Regions from separate parts of the Cerasibacillus sp. genome, predicted to be linked through region 1. Evidence: riboswitches for the same ligand, from Rfam matches in the RefSeq annotation. Region 1 holds a riboswitch; each other region holds the start of a gene.
The links. A riboswitch is a leader RNA that binds a small molecule or an ion and turns the genes downstream of it on or off. The one in region 1 is predicted to bind S-adenosylmethionine.

Region 1 (7,210 bases):
AAATGCAATTATTGTTTTATTGCCTGTTTACTGTATAATTTTTACTAGACATCGTTTGCAGAGATACTCTATAAATATTTATAGTAAGATGCTTGTCTACATCATGATCGGTATTGAATTAACGAATATGATTTTGATAAATAACATGAAATTTATGGAATCGCAATTAATGGAGGAGTCAAATGTATAAACCTTACGATCGTAGCCAGTTACAAAATGTGATTAATCTAATTGTTGGTTGTAATAACTCTGAATCTTATCAAGTTGGCTTTGTTGGCGATGGGTATGAAGAGGTTAGAGAAACGTTATTATATGATTTTTCGGATTTACCATTAGAAGAATCGATTTATACGTATGAAGAAGATGATGTTTTTACATGTTTTGCTTTTGATATTAGCACTCGCGATAAATATGTTGAGGTTTGGGGACCTTTTTTAGATAAACATATAGGCCTTGATAAAGTATATAACCTATGGGTGTATGCGATGGAACATCTCCACCCTTTAAAATTAAATTACAATTTTTTCATTGGAGCACATAACCAGCTAGCGATAAACTTTTTGGAGGATTATGTAAAGGCGGATCGGATTAGGCAGCATGATAACTTAGAATTCAAAATAAGTAACCGCTCTTTTTCAAATATACGATTACCAAATAATGTTCAAGTGATAAAAGTAGAGACATTGTCTCAAAATTATTATACGGCTTTAGTCAATCTTCATCACCGTTATTTTCCGGGTACGTATTATTCTATTGATGATATATTAGAGCGAATAAATCGAGAAAATAACTTATATCTACTGATTAAGAATCATCAATTAGCTGGTTATGCCTATCTTGAAAAGTCTACAACCGATAAACATGTTTCTCTAGAATATATTGCAATTGATGGGGCATTTCAAGGGCAAGGTTTGTCAAAGTTACTATTTGCATCGATTGTAAAAGAGACTGAACAAGATGAGTTTTCTCACATTCAGCTTTGTGTCGATGAAAATAACCAACGCGCGCTGAATCTGTATGAATCACTAGGGTTTTTTTTAGCAAGTTCATATATACATTACAAATTATAGTATGAGTTAAATGTTTGTGGGGTTATAATTAAAGTATTGATTGGGAAGCAAACAGATGGGAGAAGCTCCCGTAAATACTAGACAGACTCCAAATTATAGACTAATTTGACTATCCTTAATTTTAAGGATAAAATAAAAAGAATATTCTAATCCGTTCTTATCAAGAGAGGTGGAGGGACTGGCCCAGAGAAACCTCGGCAACAGCGTTTAAGCGATGTGCCAATTCCAGATACGTTAATCGTAGAAGATAAGAAGAGCAAGCAACAAGACAGGCATTCGTCTACCTCTTCTTATAATGAGAAGAGGTTTTTTATCTATAAAAGAGAAAAATAGGGGGATTTACATGCAACAAGAAGCAGTTAGCTATCAAAGTAAAAACGCTTTTATCCAAGGAGTAAAAGACTGTATTCCGACTTTACTCGGCTATTTAAGTATTGGTTTTGCTTTCGGTGTCGTTGGCACAGTAACAGGACTTAGTTTACTAGAAGTAGCGTTAGTTGCTATCTTTATTTATGCTGGTGCAGCACAATTTATTTTATGCGCTTTATTAGTGACAAACACGCCAGCATTATCTATTGTTTTTACTGTTTTTGTTGTCAATCTGCGCCACTTTTTAATGAGCTTATCAATTGCTCCTTATGTCACGAGATATTCGACATTACGAAATATTGGGTTCGGTACATTGTTGACTGACGAAACGTTTGGTGTTGCTGTTACCGAAGCGATGAAAAGTAAAAAAATTTATGGTAGATGGCTAGATGGTTTAAATGTTACCGCATATGTGTCATGGATCATCGCTTGTGTAGCGGGCGGTTATTTTGGACATTGGATTACCGATGTGGAGAAATGGGGGTTAGACTTTGCGCTGGTCGCGATGTTTATCGCCTTACTCGTTTTACAGTTATCTGAAACAAATAAATCAAAGTTAAATATGTACTTAAAACTCATCATTATCATGTTCATAACGGTTTATATTCTATTAAATTTTTTTTCAACGCATATAACCGTTCTCATAGCAACTCTATTTGTCGCGACGTTAGGAGTGTGGATGGATAAATGACAATTAATTCCTATTTGTTTTGGATTATTATTGGCAGTGGCCTTGTGACATGGCTACCGCGCATTATTCCGTTTCTTTTTGTAAAAAATATTCAATTACCTAAAGTAATCTTAAAATGGTTAACGTTTGTGCCAGTATGTATATTAAGTGCGCTTGTATTTACAAATCTGTTTGAACAAGGGGATAGTAGGGCAGTTACATTTAATCTTCCGTATGTATTTGCTTTTATTCCAACCGTTCTGATAGCCGTTTGGACAAAAAGTTTATTTTTAACAGTGGCATTAGGTGTTGTGAGTATGGCAGTGATTCGTTTCATTTTTTAAAATAAGGGGTGTTTATATTGGGTAAATCTTCTATATCTAAGTGGTTTAAAAAATTTGCCGCAAATGAATGTAAAGGGTCAAGCCCGTTGTATGATTTTTTGTCTAGAAAAATAGCAAAAGATGATGACATCCTTGAATTATGTATGCATGCGAGAAAAGGGCAACCAATCCCTAATTTACTATTCGGTGCTGTCCATTATTTATTGCTAAAAGGGAGTAACCATTCATTAAAGGAATATTATGTGAGTATTGTACAGGAGCCTAAAGCAAAAGAAGAATCTTTTCTTCCTTTCAAGGACTTTTGTCGAACTTATCGAGATGAAATGATTTCGATTTTATCCACTAAACTGGTTCAGACGAATGAGGTGAGGCGTTCTGGTTATCTGTATCCAAGTTTTTGTTACATCTATAACATTGTAAAAAGGCCATTATCCTTAATAGAAATTGGGACGAGTGCAGGTCTTCAACTTCTATGGGATCAGTACAGTTATTCATATGGGAATCCTCAAGTGTATGGGAATCAATCGTCAGATGTACATATTACATCAACGATTAAAGGGGAAAATATGCCGCATTTATTAGAAGAAAGTCCACCGGTTAAAACGAAAGTTGGGCTCGATCTGCATGTGAGTCGCTTGGATCATCCGGAAGATTATTTATGGCTAAAAGCGCTTATTTGGCCGGAGCACCAGGAAAGACGTCAATTATTTGAACAGGCAGCAAAGACATTTATAGAAAATCCCGTCAAACTGATAGAGGGTGATGGTATAGCATTGTTAGAAGCGATTGCTATGGAAATGCCGAAAGACACTGCGATATGTATATTTCATACCCATGTCGCTAATCAGATTCCAAATGATCAGAAACTAAAACTGATCGAAAAAATTAAACATATTGGGAAAAGAAGAGACATATTTCATCTGTATAATAATATGTGGGATACGAAGCTTCATCTCGATTATATACTTAAAGGAATGGAGTATCATAAAACAATTGGAGAAACGGACGGCCATGGTAGTTGGTTTAGTTGGGAGTTAGATTAGAACTTTGATAGTTATATAATTACGGAATAAAAATGAAGCATCAACATCCAATCGGAAAAATTGGGATGTTGATGCTCTTTTCTTATGTTTTTACCTTTTTCGGTTGATGACTATATCTTACCTTTTCAATTTTTCGTTTTTCCTTAGCGAGTGATTTAGATAAGGAAACCATCATTAAAATCATGATGACTGAAAAAGGTAGGGCGGCAATAATTAAGGCGTTTTGCAAGGCTTGTAGTCCACCACTGTACAATAAAATCGCTGCCATAGAGGCAAGAATGATACCCCAAGTGATTTTGACATAGTTTGGTGGTGTTAGTGAACCATAAGTTGTTTGCATACCTAAAACAAATGTTGCTGAATCGGCAGACGTTATAAAGAATGTCCCGATTAATAGTACCGCAACAATTGATAGGATGGTGGAGAACGGTAAGTGCTCAAAAACAGCAAATAACACTTCTTCAGTGGCAAATTGGGTTAAGTCCGTTAGACCCGTTTGCTGTACTGAGATGGCTGTACTTCCGAAAGCTGTAAACCAAATAAAACTTACAATGGTAGGCAATAATAAAACACCGACTAAAAATTCGCGTATCGTTCGCCCTTTTGAGACGCGAGCAATAAAGACACCGACAAATGGTGTCCATGAAATCCACCAAGCCCAATAAAAGATGGTCCATCCATTAATCCATTCGCGTTGATCCGCCTGTAATGGTGCAATTCGAAAACTCATTTGAATAATATTTTGTATGTAAGCACCTAATGTATCTGTAAAGAAATTTAGTATAAACAACGTTGGTCCTATTAAGAACACTAACAATAGTAGAATAAAGGCTAGAATCATATTAATATTACTTAAATACTTAATTCCTTTCCCTAAACCAGACCAGGCAGATAGGATAAATAAACAAGTCACGATTGCGATAATAACGAGTTGCATCGTAAAGTTATTCGGAATACCAGCTAAGAATGATAGGCCACCATTTATTTGTGCCGCACCAAATCCTAGTGTTGTTGCCACTCCAATAACAGTCGTTGTCACAGCAATAATATCAATAACGTTTGCGACTTTATTATTCTTCCCTAGTATTGGGCTCAATGTTGCACTAATGAGACCGGGTTGGTTTTTACGGAAATTAAAATAGGCGAGGGACAGTCCAACAAGTGCATAGATTGCCCAAGCATGTATACCCCAGTGGAAAAAGGAAAAGCGCATGGATTCTTTTAAGGCAGGATCTGTACCTGCTTCTGAAAGCGGAGGTTGACTAGCATAATGATAAAGGGGTTCAGCAGCTCCCCAGAAGACTAAACCAATTCCCATGCCAGCACTAAACAACATGGCAAACCAAGTCGTTCTTGAGTATTCAGGTTTTTGGCCTTCCTTTCCTAGGCGGACAGAACCTACGGGGCTAAAAATTAAGATGATACAAAATAAAACGATGACTGAAACAATTATTAAATAATACCAACCGAAAGTTGAGGTTATAAATGCTTGTACATTTTCAGTTATATTCTCAAAGTGATTCGGTGCCACAACTCCAAGGATTACTGCAACGAGTAGAATACTTGCAGATATCCAAAAAACATTTGAAATTTTCTTCATCAAATTCTCCTTTATTTCGTTAAGGGAGACATGAAAAGGCTATTTTCCATTCGCTTTTTAAAATGCCTTTTTCCCTTACCTTTTACATACTAACAATGATGGTAATTTAGTTCAATTGATAGAACTAAGAAATTGATGAGAAATTAAACACTTAATTTTCCCTCGAATGATATATTTCCAACCTTTTAAAAAATACTATTGTAAACGCTTTCAATATCTGGTATTTTAATAGTGAGTTCATAACGAAGTGGCTTTTAATATTATTTTAATAGCGAATTAAAGAGACCTAACAATCTCCACATAGTAAATTTTCGAATTAGCTTGAAATTAGTTATTCTATATTATATAATCTAAACAATCAGTTTTTTGAATAATAATAATCAAACATACTTATCAAATTACTGTTTATTAAGAAGAAAAAATCATTTATAGTGGCTAAGGAAAAGAAATTGGAGAATGGGTAACAAAATGAACTTAAGACAACAGAGGAGATGGGGGGATTATATTGGCAGAGAGATTAATTGACATTAATAATTTAAAAACATCGTTTCGCATCGGTGACGATTACTATGCCGCTGTTGACGGTGTTTCGCTATCCTTAAATAAGAACGAAGTGTTAGCCATTGTGGGAGAGTCAGGCTGTGGAAAAAGCGCTCTCGCTTTTTCGATTATGGGGCTGCATAATCGTGCAAAAATTGAAGGTGAGATTTTATACCGTGATCATAATCTAGTTGATGTTAGTGAGAGCACATGGAGTAAGCTTCGTGGAAAAAACTTAGGTATGATTTTCCAAGATCCATTAACGGCACTGAATCCATTGATGACAGTGGGTGCCCAAATTAGTGAAGCTTTATTTTTACATAATCGTAAATTATCGAGTGAAGAAAGAAAAGCGAAAGTTATTGAGTTAATCGAGAAGGTAGGTATACCGCGTCCAGAACATGTTTATACGCAATATCCGCATGAATTATCTGGTGGAATGCGCCAGCGTGTCGTCATTGCAATTGCAATTGCGAATGACCCAGAGGTTTTAATTGCTGATGAGCCGACAACTGCGCTCGATGCAACGATTCAATCACAAATTTTAGATTTAATTAGGGAATTAAAAGAAACGATGAGTGCCGGTATTGTTTTAATTACACATGATTTAGGTGTTGTAGCCGAAATGGCTGACCGGGTGGCAGTGATGTACGCAGGCCAAATTGTCGAAATAGTTGACGTAAACCGACTATTTGAGAGTCCACTCCATCCTTATACGAGGTCTTTACTGAATTCGATACCGAATGCAGAAAAAGGTCAGGAAAAGCTCCATGTCATTCAAGGTATTGTCCCAGCATTACAGAATTTGCCACGAGAAGGCTGCCGCTTTAAAGAGCGGATTCCGTGGATTGATGAATCTGCACACGAAGAAAACCCTGAGTTGCATGAAGTGACACCTGGACACTTCGTTCGTTGTACATGTTATAAACAGTTTCATTTTCCAAATGAAGTGAAGGAGGACCAGGTACATGCCAATTCTTAAAGTAGAAGACTTAAAGGTGCATTTTCCAATCAAAGGTGGTATTTTTGGCCGTACGGTTGATCATGTGAAAGCGGTTGACGGTGTTTCTTTGGAAATTGAAAAGGGAACGACTTATGGACTCGTTGGTGAATCGGGTTCTGGAAAGACAACAACAGGGCGAGCGATTATTGGCTTAAATAAAATTACGTCTGGAAAAGTTTCCTTTGAAGGAAAAGATGTAACGAATCTAAGGAGAAGTCGAGCGAGTTTTCACCGCGATGTCCAGATGATATTCCAGGATCCTTACTCATCACTGAATCCGAAAAAGCGGGTGCTCGATATTGTTGCTGAACCGTTACGAAACTTTGAAAAAATGTCGCGTTCAGAGGAAAAGAAACGGGTTGAAGAATTATTAGAGTTAGTCGGATTAAGTCCGGAGAGTATTGTTAAATATCCGCATCAGTTCTCGGGAGGACAACGTCAAAGAATTGGGATTGCCCGTGCGATTGCGTTGAAGCCGAAACTTATTATTGCTGATGAACCAGTTTCAGCACTTGATGTTTCTGTACAAGCACAAGTTCTAAACTTTATGCAAGAAATTCAGAAAGAACTT
Region 2 (7,210 bases), on a different contig from region 1:
GATTGATAATGATTCTAATGAAATTCAAACACTTTGTCAAGGGATTATATCAATTAAACGGATTGATACATATCTTCCATCCAAGTTACAACATCTTTTTGCTCATACTCCCGAATCTTTTCAATGGATTGATGTGCTATGACCTGACCTCTTTTCAAGAGCACCACATCATCTAAAATTAGATCTACTTCATTTACTTCATGTGTAGACATAATAAGGGTTTGTTTCGATAGGTCAATAAATTGTAACATTGACTTGATAATCGATTTACGAACCATGGGATCTAATCCGAGAAAAGGTTCATCTAATATAATATAAGGAACGTCACGTGCTAATGTGACAACCATTTTTAATCGGGTTAAATTTCCTTTAGATAAGTGATTGATTTTTTGTCCTTCTCGTAAATTCATAAACAGTAGCATCGTTTCTGCTTTCTCTTTATTAAAATCATCGTAAACAGCATCATAATAACGTATAAGTTCGCCAACTGTGAAATACCAGTAAAAATAATCTTGATCATGAAGAAAAGCGAGTCGCTGACAAATACGACGTGTGACATGTTTTCCATCAATCAACACAGTTCCTTTTGTCGGTTTAAGTAAACCTGCGATTATTTTTAATAATGTCGTTTTGCCGCTGCCGTTCTCACCTATTACTCCCGTTATTTTTCCTTGCTCAAACGTCACACGACAATCCGAAAGAGCTTTTCTTGTTAAAAATGATTTAGAGACCTGATTAACTTGAATCATCGTTTTTCGCCTCCTCTTCAATAGTCGTCATCATCTCATGATATGTAAATCCCATTTTCATCATATCGGTAATAAAACGTTGGACAATCTCTTTTTTCATTTCTTCTTTTAATACGTTGATTCGCTCTTCATTTTCAGTAATAAATGTCCCCTGACCGCGTTTAGACTCGACAATCCCATCTCTTTCAAGTTCTTGATAGACACGTTGAATCGTATTTGCATTCACTCCAACTTGTACGGCAAAGTCTCTAACAGACGGTAGTTTATCACCATGTTCATATGTTCCACGAACGATATCTTGGCAAATATGTTCCATTATCTGTTTATAAATAGGTTTATGTCTGTTAAATTCATGATTCATTTTACGATGCCTCTACTTTTCTTTCGAATAAATAGACTGAAATCATATAAAAAATGATAGCTATTCCACCATACAATAACCATTCCCCTATATAAAATATCTTGTTAAAAAAGTCTTCAGCAGATAATGGATTCGATAGAGGGATTTTAATTGCTCCCCATTTTATCATTGTGTTATATAATGACGTATTTTGAAACGCGGTAAATAAGTTTGAACTGCCTATGAGTATGAGGACAATAATGATCAAACTAAACTTACCAATATATGTTCGCCACACTTGATGTAAAGTCCATAATAATATAATGATTGTCGTTATAAATAACGAGATGCTTAAATAACAAAACGCATACATTGATAAATACATATAGTTTAGACTTATTAAATGCAATGACTCTTCAGTTAAAACACTTTTCAAAAGATCAATGAAAATAATGAAATACATAAATAGCATGACGATAAACGTCGCAAAAGTTATTTTAACTATATATAAAGTATGTGCTGATTGAGGATGATGTAAAAAAACAGCTAATTGGTTTGCTTCTAAATTCAAGCTAAATAAGACGATGAGCGGAGGCATTATAAGGCCAAAAGTTAATAATTCTCTACCATCAAACGATAATAACGAATCCATGCTAAATCCATATAAGAGGATAATCATCATGCTGCCAATTAGAATAAACCATTTTAACATATGCCATTCTCTATAAAGCAAAGCTAATTTCAAAAACATCAACTCCTTTACATTTAAGTGTACCAGCTTAATAGTACACTAATTATACCAAACAACGCAAATGTTTTTTGTTTTTATTTAGACATGCTACACTAACATATAGAAATGCATAATAAAGGGGTACAAAAAATGGTTATGGGAGTTATTGACTTTTCACATTTTTTAATGGAGCAAGTAATTGATGAAGGGGAAACTGTTATTGATGCAACTTGCGGAAATGGCCATGATACATTGTATCTAAGTCGATTAGTTGGTGAATCGGGTCGAGTTATTGCCTTTGATATACAAGAATTAGCGATTAATAATACGAGACAATTACTTGAAAAACATTCACGGCAAAATGTAACACTTATTAAAGATAGTCATGCCAATTTCGAGCAATACATAGATGAAGACAAACGTGAAAATTTAGGTGGAGCCATATTTAATCTTGGGTACCTCCCCCGAAGTAATAAACAAATCATAACAAAAAAAGAATCGACAATAGCAGCCATACAATCACTATTACAATTCATTCGACCTGGAGGTATTATCGTTTTAGTCGTTTATCACGGACATGATGGCGGAGAGTTAGAGAAAGAAGGGCTTCTAAACTATGTCACGAAACTCGACCAAAAAGATGTTCATGTTCTAAAATATGGATTTATTAATCAAAAAAATAAACCACCATTTATTATTGCGATTCAAAAGAAAGGAGATAGAAACAGATGATACATTCATATAAAAATCATAAGCCAAAAATTCATGACAGTTCTTTTGTTGCTAAAGACGCAGTGATTATCGGTGATGTTGAAATAGGTGAAGAATCTACCATTTGGTTTAAAACAGTCATTCGCGGTGATGTCGCATCGACGAAAATCGGTAAACGAGTCAGCGTCCAAGATTTAACGATGATTCATCAGAGTCCCAATCTTCCAGTTATTGTAGAAGATGATGTCACTATCGGGCATCAAGTTACCTTACATTCCGGTATTGTTCGAAAAAATGCACTTATCGGAATGGGATCTATTATTTTGGATGGAGCTGAAATCGGGGAGAATGCTTTTATAGGTGCAGGTAGTCTCGTTCCTCCTGGTAAAAAGATTCCTCCATATACGTTGGCATTTGGAAGTCCTGCTAAAGTGATTCGGAAATTAACTGACAAAGATTTGGAGGAGATGAAACGTATTCGAGAATCTTATGTAGAGAAAGGAAAGTACTATCGCGAGTCCACTAATTTAGCAAAAGAAAATAATATATGATTCTTACAAAAAAGGCGGATCACTTTTACACGACCCGCCCTTTTATATGTTTCATTATCATTCAGTGATATTTATACTACATAACAAAAGATTTCAGTTCTTCTATCCTATCTATCTTCTCCCAAGGGAATTGGACATCTGTTCTGCCAAAATGACCATATGCAGCTGTATCTTTAAAAATCGGGCGTTGTAAGTCAAGCATTTGGATGATGCCAGCGGGACGTAAATCAAATATTTCACGAACAGCTTCAACGAGTTTCTCTTCACTGACCTCTCCCGTACCAAATGTATTAACAGAAATAGATACAGGTTCTGCCACACCAATTGCATAAGCAATTTGAACCTCACATGATTTAGCAAGCCCAGCCGCAACAATATTTTTAGCAACATATCTCGCTGCATAAGAAGCTGAACGGTCTACTTTAGTTGCATCTTTTCCACTAAATGCTCCTCCACCGTGTCGCGCATAGCCACCGTAAGTGTCAACAATGATTTTTCTTCCGGTTAAGCCAGCATCTCCTTGTGGACCACCAATAACAAATCGACCAGTCGGGTTGATAAAATATTTCGTTTGTTCATCTAGTAAATGTTCAGGAACAATCGGTCGAATAACATGCTCATGTAAATCACGTTCTATTTGTTCTCTTGTGACTGCTTCATGATGTTGAGTAGATATAACGATTGTATCTACTCGAATAGGTTGGTCATTTTCATCATACTCAATCGTAACTTGGGTTTTTCCATCTGGACGTAAATAATCAACAATTTTTTCTTTACGTACATCAGATAAACGCTTTGCCAATTGATGAGCTAACGAAATAGGTAAAGGCATAAGTTCTTCCGTTTCATCACATGCATACCCAAACATTAAACCTTGGTCTCCCGCTCCGATTAAATCTAAATTTCGGTCTGAATCTTGTCCTTCACGAACTTCTAAAGATTCATCAACTCCACTTGCAATGTCAGGAGATTGTTCATCAATCGCTGTTAAAACAGCACATGTGTCAGCGTCAAATCCATATTTAGCACGTGTATAACCAATTTCACGAATGGTACGTCTGACAACTTGTGGAATATCGACATATGTCTCTGTCGTAATTTCCCCTGCAACGAGAACCATGCCAGTCGTAACAATCGTTTCACAGGCTACTCTTGCGTTGGGATCTTTTTTCAGAATTTCATCTAAAATTGCATCTGATATTTGATCACTAATTTTATCAGGATGGCCTTCTGTTACGGATTCTGACGTAAATAATCGACGGTTTTTCTTCATTGAGATTTATTCTCCCTTTATATAAATGGTACGGAACTCCAATTCTCGCAAAATATCACTATAAATAAGAAAATCCTTTCCTTATAGTGAGGAAAGGATAACGTGGCCTTTCGCTCTTATTGTTCAAGGTCAATGCCCTTGCATCAGGTTAGCACCTTTTCACTATGTGATGGTTGCTGGGTTTCATAGGGCCTGTCCCTCCACCGACTCTGAATAAGAGTATCCGTTCAAAAATATAGTAGCGAAACACCTTGTTTATGTCAACTTTTTTAACATTTAATATAAAGTTTAAATAATCCTTTTAATTAGTATGGACTATTGATTCAAATGTGCTATACTATTATTCAGGTTGAATAATAATTTAAATAAAAATGAACTTAAATTAATAAAAAGGCAGGTAATTAAACGTGAGCATTGTGCAAGAATCAATTCGAAGTCTTTCAGATCTCCCTAATTTACAGGATAATCTTTCTACTCCAAAATTAGTTGAAAAGATCGTATCGCGCAAAGAAGGTATTCTCACTTCAACTGGAGCAGTTCAAGCAACAACTGGTAAATATACAGGGCGTTCACCAAAAGATAAATTCATCGTGAAAGATGACGTTTCAGACAACCTTGTTGAATGGGGCAAAGTTAACAAACCAATTGAAGAAACAACATTTCTAAATCTATTGGAAAAAGTCGTTAACTATTTAGAAAAACAAGATGAAGTATTTGCACTCAATGGATTTGCAGGTGCTGATAAATCATATCAATTACCTATTAAAGTATATAATGAGTACGCATGGCAAAATCTTTTTGCTAAACAACTATTTATTCGTCCAACAACAGAGGAATTAAAAACACATGAACCTGAGTTCACCGTTATTTCTGCACCATCATTTAAAGCAGACCCTGAAGTAGACGGCACTCACTCAGAAGCATTTGTATTGGTTTCATTTAAACATCGTATTGTGTTAATCGGTGGAACTGAATATGCTGGTGAAATTAAAAAGTCCATTTTTTCAGTGATGAACTTCTTACTCCCACAGAAAGACGTTCTATCAATGCACTGTTCAGCAAATGTCGGTAAAGATGGTGATGTTGCTCTATTTTTCGGTTTATCTGGGACTGGAAAAACAACCCTTTCTGCTGACAAAGACCGTCAATTAATCGGTGATGATGAACACGGTTGGAGTCCAGACGGTGTTTTCAATATCGAAGGTGGTTGCTACGCAAAATGTATCAACCTATCCGAAGAAAAAGAGCCAGAGATCTATAATGCCATTCGTTATGGATCTGTGTTAGAAAACGTCGTAGTTGATAAAGAAACACGTGAACCTGATTATGATGATACTACATTTACCGAAAATACGCGAGTCGCATACCCGATTGAACATATAGAAAACATTGCTAAACCAAGTATGGCAGGTCACCCAAAAACAATTATTTTCTTAACAGCTGACGCTTCAGGTGTTCTACCGCCAATCAGTCGCTTAACAAAAGAACAAGCCATGTATCACTTCTTAAGTGGTTACACAAGTAAATTAGCTGGTACTGAAAGAGGAATTACTGAACCAGAAGCAACATTTTCAGCTTGCTTTGGAGAGCCATTCTTACCACTAGCTCCAGTAACATATGCAAAAATGCTTGGAGATAAAATTGATAAACATCAAGCAAAAGTATTCCTTGTTAATACAGGATGGACTGGTGGAAAATATGGTGTTGGAAAACGAATGAATCTTAGCTATACACGTGCAATGGTTCACGCTGCATTAAAAGGTGAACTGAACGATGTCGATACAGTTAAAGATGACATTTTCGGCTTAGACATTCCAACAACAATCATGAACGTTCCAGACGAAGTACTCATCCCGCGTAACACATGGGAAGATAAGGATGCTTATGATCAAACTGCAAAAGAACTAGCCGTTAAATTCCATGAGAACTTCCAAAAATTCGCCCATGTAAGTGATGATATTGTAGAAGCTGGTCCAATATATCGCCCTAATTAATTATGCTTCCTCATCCCAAGAGGATTTTACTATAATATGAAATATGAAAAGAGCTGCCCAAAAAGTCTTTTTGGCTTTTGGGGAGCTCTTTTTTATTTGTGTAATGACTTATCAACAATCCCTTTGTCAAAAAATATCTTTCTAGGCGTTCACACATCTTTTTTCCATGCATAAACTGTTTTGTGACATATCTTGTTAGAAAGGATAATAAAAATGAGACATTTTTTTATGATAGCTGTGCCACTTTTCTTTTTAACTGTACTTTCTTCGTGCCAATCAAATGATCAAGCGCTTACGAAGCTTAACCTCGCAGAAGTCACCCGTTCACTCTTTTATGCTCCACAATATGTGGCAATCGAAAAAGGATTTTTTTCAGATGAAGGACTAGATATTCAATTACAAACGACATGGGGTGGCGATAAAACAATGACAACGCTTCTTTCGGGTGGGGCCGATATTGCTCTTGTCGGTTCGGAAACATCTATTTATGTATACGCACAAAACCCAAAAGACCATGCTGTTAACTTCGCTCAGTTAACGCAAACAGATGGCACCTTTTTAGTCGCAAAAAGTCCGAAACCTCATTTTTCATGGGAAGATCTGAAAGGTGAATCATTTTTAGGTCAACGTAAAGGCGGCATGCCACAAATGGTCGGTGAATTTGTTTTAAAAAAGCATGAGATTGATCCTCATAATGATTTGACATTATTACAAAACATTGATTTTGGAAACATTCCAAGTGCATTTGTATCTGGAGATTCTGAGTATGTACAGCTCTTTGAACCAACGGCAAGCGTATTTGAAAAAGAAGGCAAAGGGCATGTCATTGCCTCGTTTGGTGAAGAATCTGGAAAAGTTCCTT
Region 3 (7,210 bases), on a different contig from region 1:
AAGTCACCGAGGGTTGTTGAGGTTACCTTGCATTGATGCGTTCAATCGTATGTAAGTCACCGAGGGTTGTTGAGGTTACCTTGCATTGATGTGTCCAATCTTACATATGTCGATGATTTTACTCGGAGTTACATCACATTGAATCATTCTAAGAAAGGCAAGACTGTACTTTGGTGGAATGACCGCGCACCTATAAAATAATCCACGCCTAAGAAATAGGTGTGGATTATTATTTTTATGCTTATTAAATTATTTTTCTTTCCAATCGCAAAATCTTAGATTCCGTTTTAGCGAACAAAATTTGATGTACTAATCTCTAAGTACTCATCTTGTTCCAGACTCTTTACAGTAACCATTTATTGACATTTGTCTCTGATAATTATTCCCCATCAACTGGGACAACAGAACCGTTATATTCTTCTAAAATAAAGTCTTGGATTTCTTTTGAATGAAGAACGTCTACTAATGTTTTAATCGCTTCGTTATCTTTATCTTTGGATTGGACAGCAATAATATTCACATACGGTGAATCTGAATCTTCTAGAGCGATTGCTTCTTCAATTGGATTAATTTCATGATCAAGGGCGAAGTTTGAGTTAATTAGTACCGCATCTCCCTCATCATTTAAATACATTTGAACGAGCATCTCAGGTGATGTTGAGTCGTCAAACTTAAAGTTCTTTGGATTTTCTACAATATCATCCACAACAGCTACTGTTTTATCAATACCTTCTTTTAACTTAATTAATCCTTTTGCTTCAAGTAGAGCTAACATCCGTCCATGGTCAGCGACTGAACTACTTAATAAAATCGTCGCACCTTCAGGTAAATCTTCTAGGCTTTTATGACGTTGTGAATAAATACCGATTGGTTCGATATGGATGCCACCAGCATTTTCTATATCATAACCATGTTCTTCTTTCTGAGCTTCGAAAAACGGGATATGTTGATAGAAGTTGGCATCTAAGTCACCAGCATCTAAATCTTGATTTGCCATGACATATTCTGTATACGTCTCGATTTTAAGTTCTATTCCTTTTTCTTCTAAGATCGGTTTTGCTTTTTCTAAAATCGGAACATGCGGATTTGGTGATGCTCCTACTTTAAGGGTTATTGTTTCACCTGATTCACCATCTTTTGAGGCTGAACCTGTGTCATCTTTTTTATCCGCTCCACATGCAGCAAGCGCGATAGCAACAAACGCGATAATTGTAAATTGTAACCATTTCTTCATGTGTGATCTCTCCTTGTATGTTTTATTTTTTATATGAGAACTAGATGAACTAGTCTGTTAACGTTTATCAACTTTTGCGGTCATCGTGTCACCAATCCACTGTATGAGAAAAACAATTAATAAAATAATGACTGTGGCGACGAGCGTGACATCAGGACGGTTGCGTTGAAATCCATATAAAAAGGCCAAATGACCTAATCCACCAGCACCAATTACACCAGCCATCGCTGTATAGCCAACAAGTGCGACGGAAGTCACGGTAATGCCAGAAAATAAAGCAGGACGTGATTCCGGAATAAGCACTTTCCAAATGATGGTACTCGTCTTTGCTCCCATTGATTTCGCTGCTTCGATAACTCCTTTATCAATTTCACGTAAAGCAATAAGAACCATTCGAGCATAAAATGGAGCCGCTCCGATAACCAATGCAGGAAGGGCAGCATTCGCTCCCCGGATCGATCCAAAAATGAGCTTCGTAAATGGAATCAGTAAAATGATCAAAATAATAAATGGAATCGAGCGAAATATGTTCACGAAAGCTCCTGTTAGAAAATGAACAATGCGATTCGCCCATATATTATGTGGCGCTGTTAAAAATAGAAGAAGTCCAATTGCCAAGCCGAATATGAACGTAAATACCGTTGATAAAACGGTCATATAAAGCGTTTCATAAGTCGCTTCCCACATTTGCAACCAATCTACATTTGGGAAAATCTGTTCGATAAATGACGTTGTATCATTCGATGTTTGTTGACCCATTGCTTAAAACCTCTGCTTTCACATCAATTGATTGTAAATACTGTAATGCTTGATGAATTTGATTTTCTTCACCGTCAATATGCACGATTAATGTGCCATATGGTCCATCTTTCGTTTCTGTAATATTCCCGTGAACGACACTTGCTGATACTTGAAAGTTTCGAATCAGTTCAGTTAATATCGGTTCTTCTGTTTTTTGACCAACAAAAGTGAGCTGAATGAGCGAACCACTTGGGTAATTTTTGAATAGCATTTCAAGTGTCGGTAATGTATCTTTAACGCCTGTTAATTGAGAGACAAAACGTTTTGTAATAGGTTGTTGTGGATTTTGAAACACATCAAGTACTTTCCCAGATTCAACAATCTTTCCATCTTCCATCACAGCGACACGGTGACAAATCTTTTGAATGACATGCATTTCGTGCGTGATAAGAACGATTGTAATTCCTAACCTTTCATTAATATCAACAAGAAGATCTAAAATAGAATCAGTCGTTTCCGGGTCGAGTGCACTTGTTGCCTCGTCACCAAGTAAGACATCAGGTTTATTTGCTAAAGCTCTAGCAATGCCAACCCGTTGCTTCTGTCCACCTGAGAGCTGGCTCGGGTATGCTTTTTCTCTTCCTTGTAAACCGACAAGTTCAATAAGATGCTGAACTCTTTGTTTTCTTTCCTCTTTTGACACACCAGCAATTTCTAACGGAAATTCAATATTCTCTTCAACTGTTCGCGACCATAGTAAATTAAAATGTTGGAAAATCATACTGACCTTTTGTCGTGCCAGGCGTAAACTTTCACCTTTCATATGGGAAAATCGTTTACCATTGATGAAAACTTCACCACTTGTCGGTTGTTCTAATCCATTTAACAGGCGAATAAACGTACTCTTTCCAGCGCCACTATATCCAATCACACCGAAGATTTCGCCTTTTTCTATATCTAATGTCAAATCATCAACCGCAACAATTTTCTTATCATCAACGGTAAACTCTTTACGGAGCTCTTTTATTGAAATCACTAAAATCCATCCTCCAATCACATGTTGTCATATAAACAAAAACGCCTTCCTGCTCTAGAGAACAGAAAGACGATTATCATTCATCTTCGTTCTCTCATCTTCCAAAGCATGGCTTTGCAGGAATTAGCACCGTTTTAGGAAAGTCCTAAAGGTTGCCGCGGTTTCAATGGGCCTGTCCCTCTACCGCTCTTGATAAGAGATTTCGCTTTTATTCTTTTTCCTAATAAATGTTATCATACGCATTCTAATGCAAAATGTCAACTATTATCATTATAAAAGCATTTATAAATTTAATCTTGTTGAAACAGTTCTGGTTTATATTTATATAAATATTGATAAATGTTTCCTACTGAACGGAATGCATAAATCTTTTCTTTTATTTCATTATCTTTTTTGATGAATAAACATGGGACACTTTCGATTTTATTGTCCTGCATAAATTCCGGATGAAGGGACGCATTCATCTCATAGAAAATATCTTGTTTGTGAATGGATTCAATTTGTTCGAGCATTTGGCGTGCGACGTGACATGTCCCGCAAAAAGGACTGTATATATAAAGTAAAATATTCTCTTCTTTCAATTCATTGTCTGTTATTTTTATCATTCGATCACCCTAATTTCCAAGCTTACAGAAAAATAGGGTTTACTTCAATGTTTTTACTCACTAAGGCATGAGCTATTTCATGTAACGGTGTTGTTGCTACTTCTTTATAGTCTGGATGGATATAGATATGTTCAGCATGCGGTAGTTCGCGTTTCAGTTGTTTACGTAATTTCCATCCTGCTTTATCTTCATCAGCCATAATATAGACATCACGATCGTCCAGTTGGTATGTTTCTAATAATTCATCAAAACGTTCAATTCCAAGTGTGCCGTTTGTACAAATGATTGTTACATCTTCCGTAATGACTTTTTTAATTTGCTGTTTATCGGTTAATCCTTCAACAATAATCACTTTAGGAAGCATGCTAAGCACCTCACCATGTATCATCATTCAAAAATATAAAAAAGATTTGGTTCAGACGGAGTATTTACTCCACCCTCTACTTGAACCTTAGTCGCAACTCCCGCCTATAGAGGCGCGAGTCCTAGTATCACCGTGAAGACGAAAAGAAGGTTGTATCGTTCACAAAAACGACCAACCTCCTTGAAAAACGTCATGTTAAATTAGTCTTCTTCTACCATTGCTTGGTATGCATCAGCAGACATAAGCTCATCCAATTCAGCTTCATTAGATGGCTCAACAACAATCATCCATGCTTTTTCATATGGTGATTCGTTAACAAACTCAGGGCTATCTTCTAGCTCTTCGTTTACTGCAACAACTTTACCACTTACTGGAGCATAAAGTTCGGATACCGTTTTAACAGATTCAACACTTCCGAAAGGCTCGTCTGCTTCAACTTCTTCTCCAACTTCAGGTAACTCAACGAATACGATGTCGCCTAATTCATCTTGTGCGAAATCAGTAATTCCTATACGTACTTTGCCGTCTTCCTTTTTAACCCATTCATGTTCTTCAGAGTATAATAATTCCTTTGGTAAATTCATTCCAATTCCCTCCATTCAATCATTGCAACTTCCAACTTAAATATACAAGTTTACAGAAAAATATGCTAGTAAATCATTGCTTATTTTTATTTTATCATAAGATGCCTAGAACATTAACTCCAAGTTTCTTCAAATGCCTCTTCTTTAAAGCCGACAGTGACACGTTCACCATCTGTCGCGATAGGTCTTTTAATGAGCATACCTTCTTGTGCTAATTGTTCGGCCATCTCTTCTTTCGTCATATCCTTAATTTTATCCTTCATATTAAGTTCGCGATATTTTTTCCCACTCGTATTAAAGAATCGACGTGGCGGCAGACCGCTTTTATCCATATAATCTAATATTTCTTCTTTTGTCGGTGGATTTTCTACAATATGTATATACTCATATTTGATTCCTTGCTCATCAAGCCACTTCACAGCTTTTTTGCATGTACCACAATTCGGATAACAATATAGCTTCATGAATAGCCCTCCTTCTACTTCATTACTTATCTTTATCTTAGCATGTTCTGGGGTGGGATTGAAGTATGTTGGTGTTAGGATTGTTAATTGTCTGTATGTAGTTGTTTTACGTTGAAATGGATAATAGAAGAAAAATCTTGAAATAAGTAATATATAGAATTTACGTTACTACCCCTGCTCCTTCAGATTATTGATAGATATTCAAAGTAATGGTAAAATTAAAAAATGAATATTTTTGATAATTGTTATGAATCCCTTAATTCAAATTTTGAAATTTCAGGAGTGTCATCATATGATTTCAGCCATCGAAATATCCAAAACGTATCACAATTCTAGAACAGCAGCACTAAAAAATACAAATATCGTTATTGATGATGGTTCAATTAACGTTATTATGGGTAAAAGTGGGTCTGGAAAATCAACACTGTTAAATATATTAAGTGGGTTAATTAAACCAAGTACTGGTACTGTTTATATGATGAATAAAGATTATTATAGGTTATCAGAAAAAGAAAAAGCACAGTTCCGCGGTAAATATTTTGGTTATGTATTCCAATCCTTTCAACTCATTTATGAATTGACGGTGTATGATAATATCATCATGCCACTACATATTACAAATCAAAAAGTAAATGAACAAGCCGTTTACCAACTACTAAAAGATTTAGAGATTCATCATTATATGCGTTCTTTTCCTAGTGAATTATCTGGTGGGCAACAACAAAGAGTGGCCATTGCAAGGGCAATGATCCACAATCCAAAAGTCATTTTTGCGGATGAACCTACAGGTAATTTGGACTCTGAGAATTCATTAAGGGTAATTGAATTATTAACTCGTCTCTGTAAAAAAAATCAAACGACATTACTCGTTGTCACACATGATAAACATTTAATTAAAAATCCGGATCATCTATTTATACTTAAGGATGGAAAACTCGTATAGAATGAAGGGTAAACAATGAAATCGGTAAAACTATTATCTTACGCATGGAAATTATTATGGAATAACAAAAAAATTTTCTGGTCAGTTGTTAGCGCTCTAACATTTATACTCGTATTTATAACGATTGCCATTGGGATATTGCATCACTATGTGGATCAAGCAAAATTAACCGCTTATCAAACATATGGTGACCACACTTTAATTGTAAATTCCGATGAACCCATGACTGGAGAAAATGCACTAAGGGAAACTGGACATTTCCGCATTTCTGGCAATATATATACATCAGGTCTCTTAAACAATGATCAAGATTTGGATTTCACAATCGGGTGGATGGACGAGCACGCTTTGACTCAAATGAATCTCCTCCGTGGAAGAATGCCAGAATCAGATTATGAAGTCCTAGTTGAAGAATTTACTATTGGACACCTTGCTAGGGGGTCCAAGCAAACTGACATCAAGCTTCCTTTCACATTCAATATAGAGAGAGAGGAGTTTACTGTCGTTGGGATTGTTAAAAACTATTCCGGTATTTGGTCTAGTTCAACGATAATTGAAAAAGGGAAAAATACATATCCAAATATCATTTTGACTCGTGATTTTACACAACTCTTTCCAGATATTCAACAACATATGATATTAATCAAAGACAGAACAGAGTCACTTACTCTCGATTTTGATACAATTGATACTTTTTTTAAACATAATGATTTGCAGGAATTGGATTATGACGCAATTGTCATTAATACAAATTTATATGATGATCATTTAAAGCAAGTCAATCAGGTTTATGTCTTAACAACACTATTTTTGTCAGTAATCACAATAACTGCTTTGATTGTCTTCACATACATTTTTTCATTCTATTATTCAATACGATTTCGCAGTCATTTTAATCTTTTTTCAAATTTAGGTTTTACACCATGGCATATCTATAAATTGGCTTTCTTTCAAGGTTTAATTATTGTATCCATAAGTGCCTTTTTCATGTTTCTTATCCATATCATGTCTGTCTATATCTTTAATATTTTGCCTAAATTAAATATGCTTTTACTTATGACAATCACCCTAATAGCGATTTTATTAATGGGATGTTTAATACTAATTGTTTGTCATCGTACATATTCAACTTCAAGGGATAACATTCGACATTTACCTGTGTTTATAGAACAGTGGATAAAGAATTGGCATGTGAAATGGAAATTATTTTATTTAAATCTATTCCATTCGTTGAAATCA

Region 2: linked by a shared signal. The riboswitch ahead of metK (methionine adenosyltransferase) and the one ahead of VIG73_RS04265 (AzlC family ABC transporter permease) in region 1 are both predicted to bind S-adenosylmethionine.
Region 3: linked by a shared signal. The riboswitch ahead of VIG73_RS12895 (methionine ABC transporter ATP-binding protein) and the one ahead of VIG73_RS04265 (AzlC family ABC transporter permease) in region 1 are both predicted to bind S-adenosylmethionine.

What each region holds. Positions count from the first base shown of each region.
Region 1 is NZ_DATBTY010000024.1:74,453-81,662, forward strand. It holds gene VIG73_RS04260 (GNAT family N-acetyltransferase) at 183-1,070, shown strand; SAM riboswitch class I at 1,225-1,324, shown strand; gene VIG73_RS04265 (AzlC family ABC transporter permease) at 1,414-2,130, shown strand; gene VIG73_RS04270 (AzlD domain-containing protein) at 2,127-2,453, shown strand; gene VIG73_RS04275 (DUF2332 domain-containing protein) at 2,468-3,496, shown strand; gene VIG73_RS04280 (glycine betaine uptake BCCT transporter) at 3,579-5,096, opposite strand; gene VIG73_RS04285 (ABC transporter ATP-binding protein) at 5,602-6,618, shown strand; gene VIG73_RS04290 (ABC transporter ATP-binding protein) at 6,605-7,210, shown strand, end outside.
Region 2 is NZ_DATBTY010000073.1:267,243-274,452, reverse strand. It holds gene VIG73_RS13335 (ABC transporter ATP-binding protein) at 54-749, opposite strand; gene VIG73_RS13330 (GntR family transcriptional regulator) at 736-1,110, opposite strand; gene VIG73_RS13325 (hypothetical protein) at 1,112-1,834, opposite strand; gene VIG73_RS13320 (class I SAM-dependent methyltransferase) at 1,970-2,551, shown strand; gene VIG73_RS13315 (gamma carbonic anhydrase family protein) at 2,548-3,081, shown strand; gene metK (methionine adenosyltransferase) at 3,158-4,354, opposite strand; SAM riboswitch class I at 4,468-4,574, opposite strand; gene pckA (phosphoenolpyruvate carboxykinase (ATP)) at 4,762-6,348, shown strand; gene VIG73_RS13300 (ABC transporter substrate-binding protein) at 6,562-7,210, shown strand, end outside.
Region 3 is NZ_DATBTY010000073.1:186,476-193,685, reverse strand. It holds gene VIG73_RS12905 (MetQ/NlpA family ABC transporter substrate-binding protein) at 380-1,234, opposite strand; gene VIG73_RS12900 (methionine ABC transporter permease) at 1,292-1,993, opposite strand; gene VIG73_RS12895 (methionine ABC transporter ATP-binding protein) at 1,971-3,011, opposite strand; SAM riboswitch class I at 3,103-3,210, opposite strand; gene VIG73_RS12890 (thioredoxin family protein) at 3,302-3,616, opposite strand; gene VIG73_RS12885 (toprim domain-containing protein) at 3,639-3,980, opposite strand; gene gcvH (glycine cleavage system protein GcvH) at 4,181-4,564, opposite strand; gene VIG73_RS12875 (arsenate reductase family protein) at 4,678-5,028, opposite strand; gene VIG73_RS12870 (ABC transporter ATP-binding protein) at 5,321-5,971, shown strand; gene VIG73_RS12865 (ABC transporter permease) at 5,987-7,210, shown strand, end outside.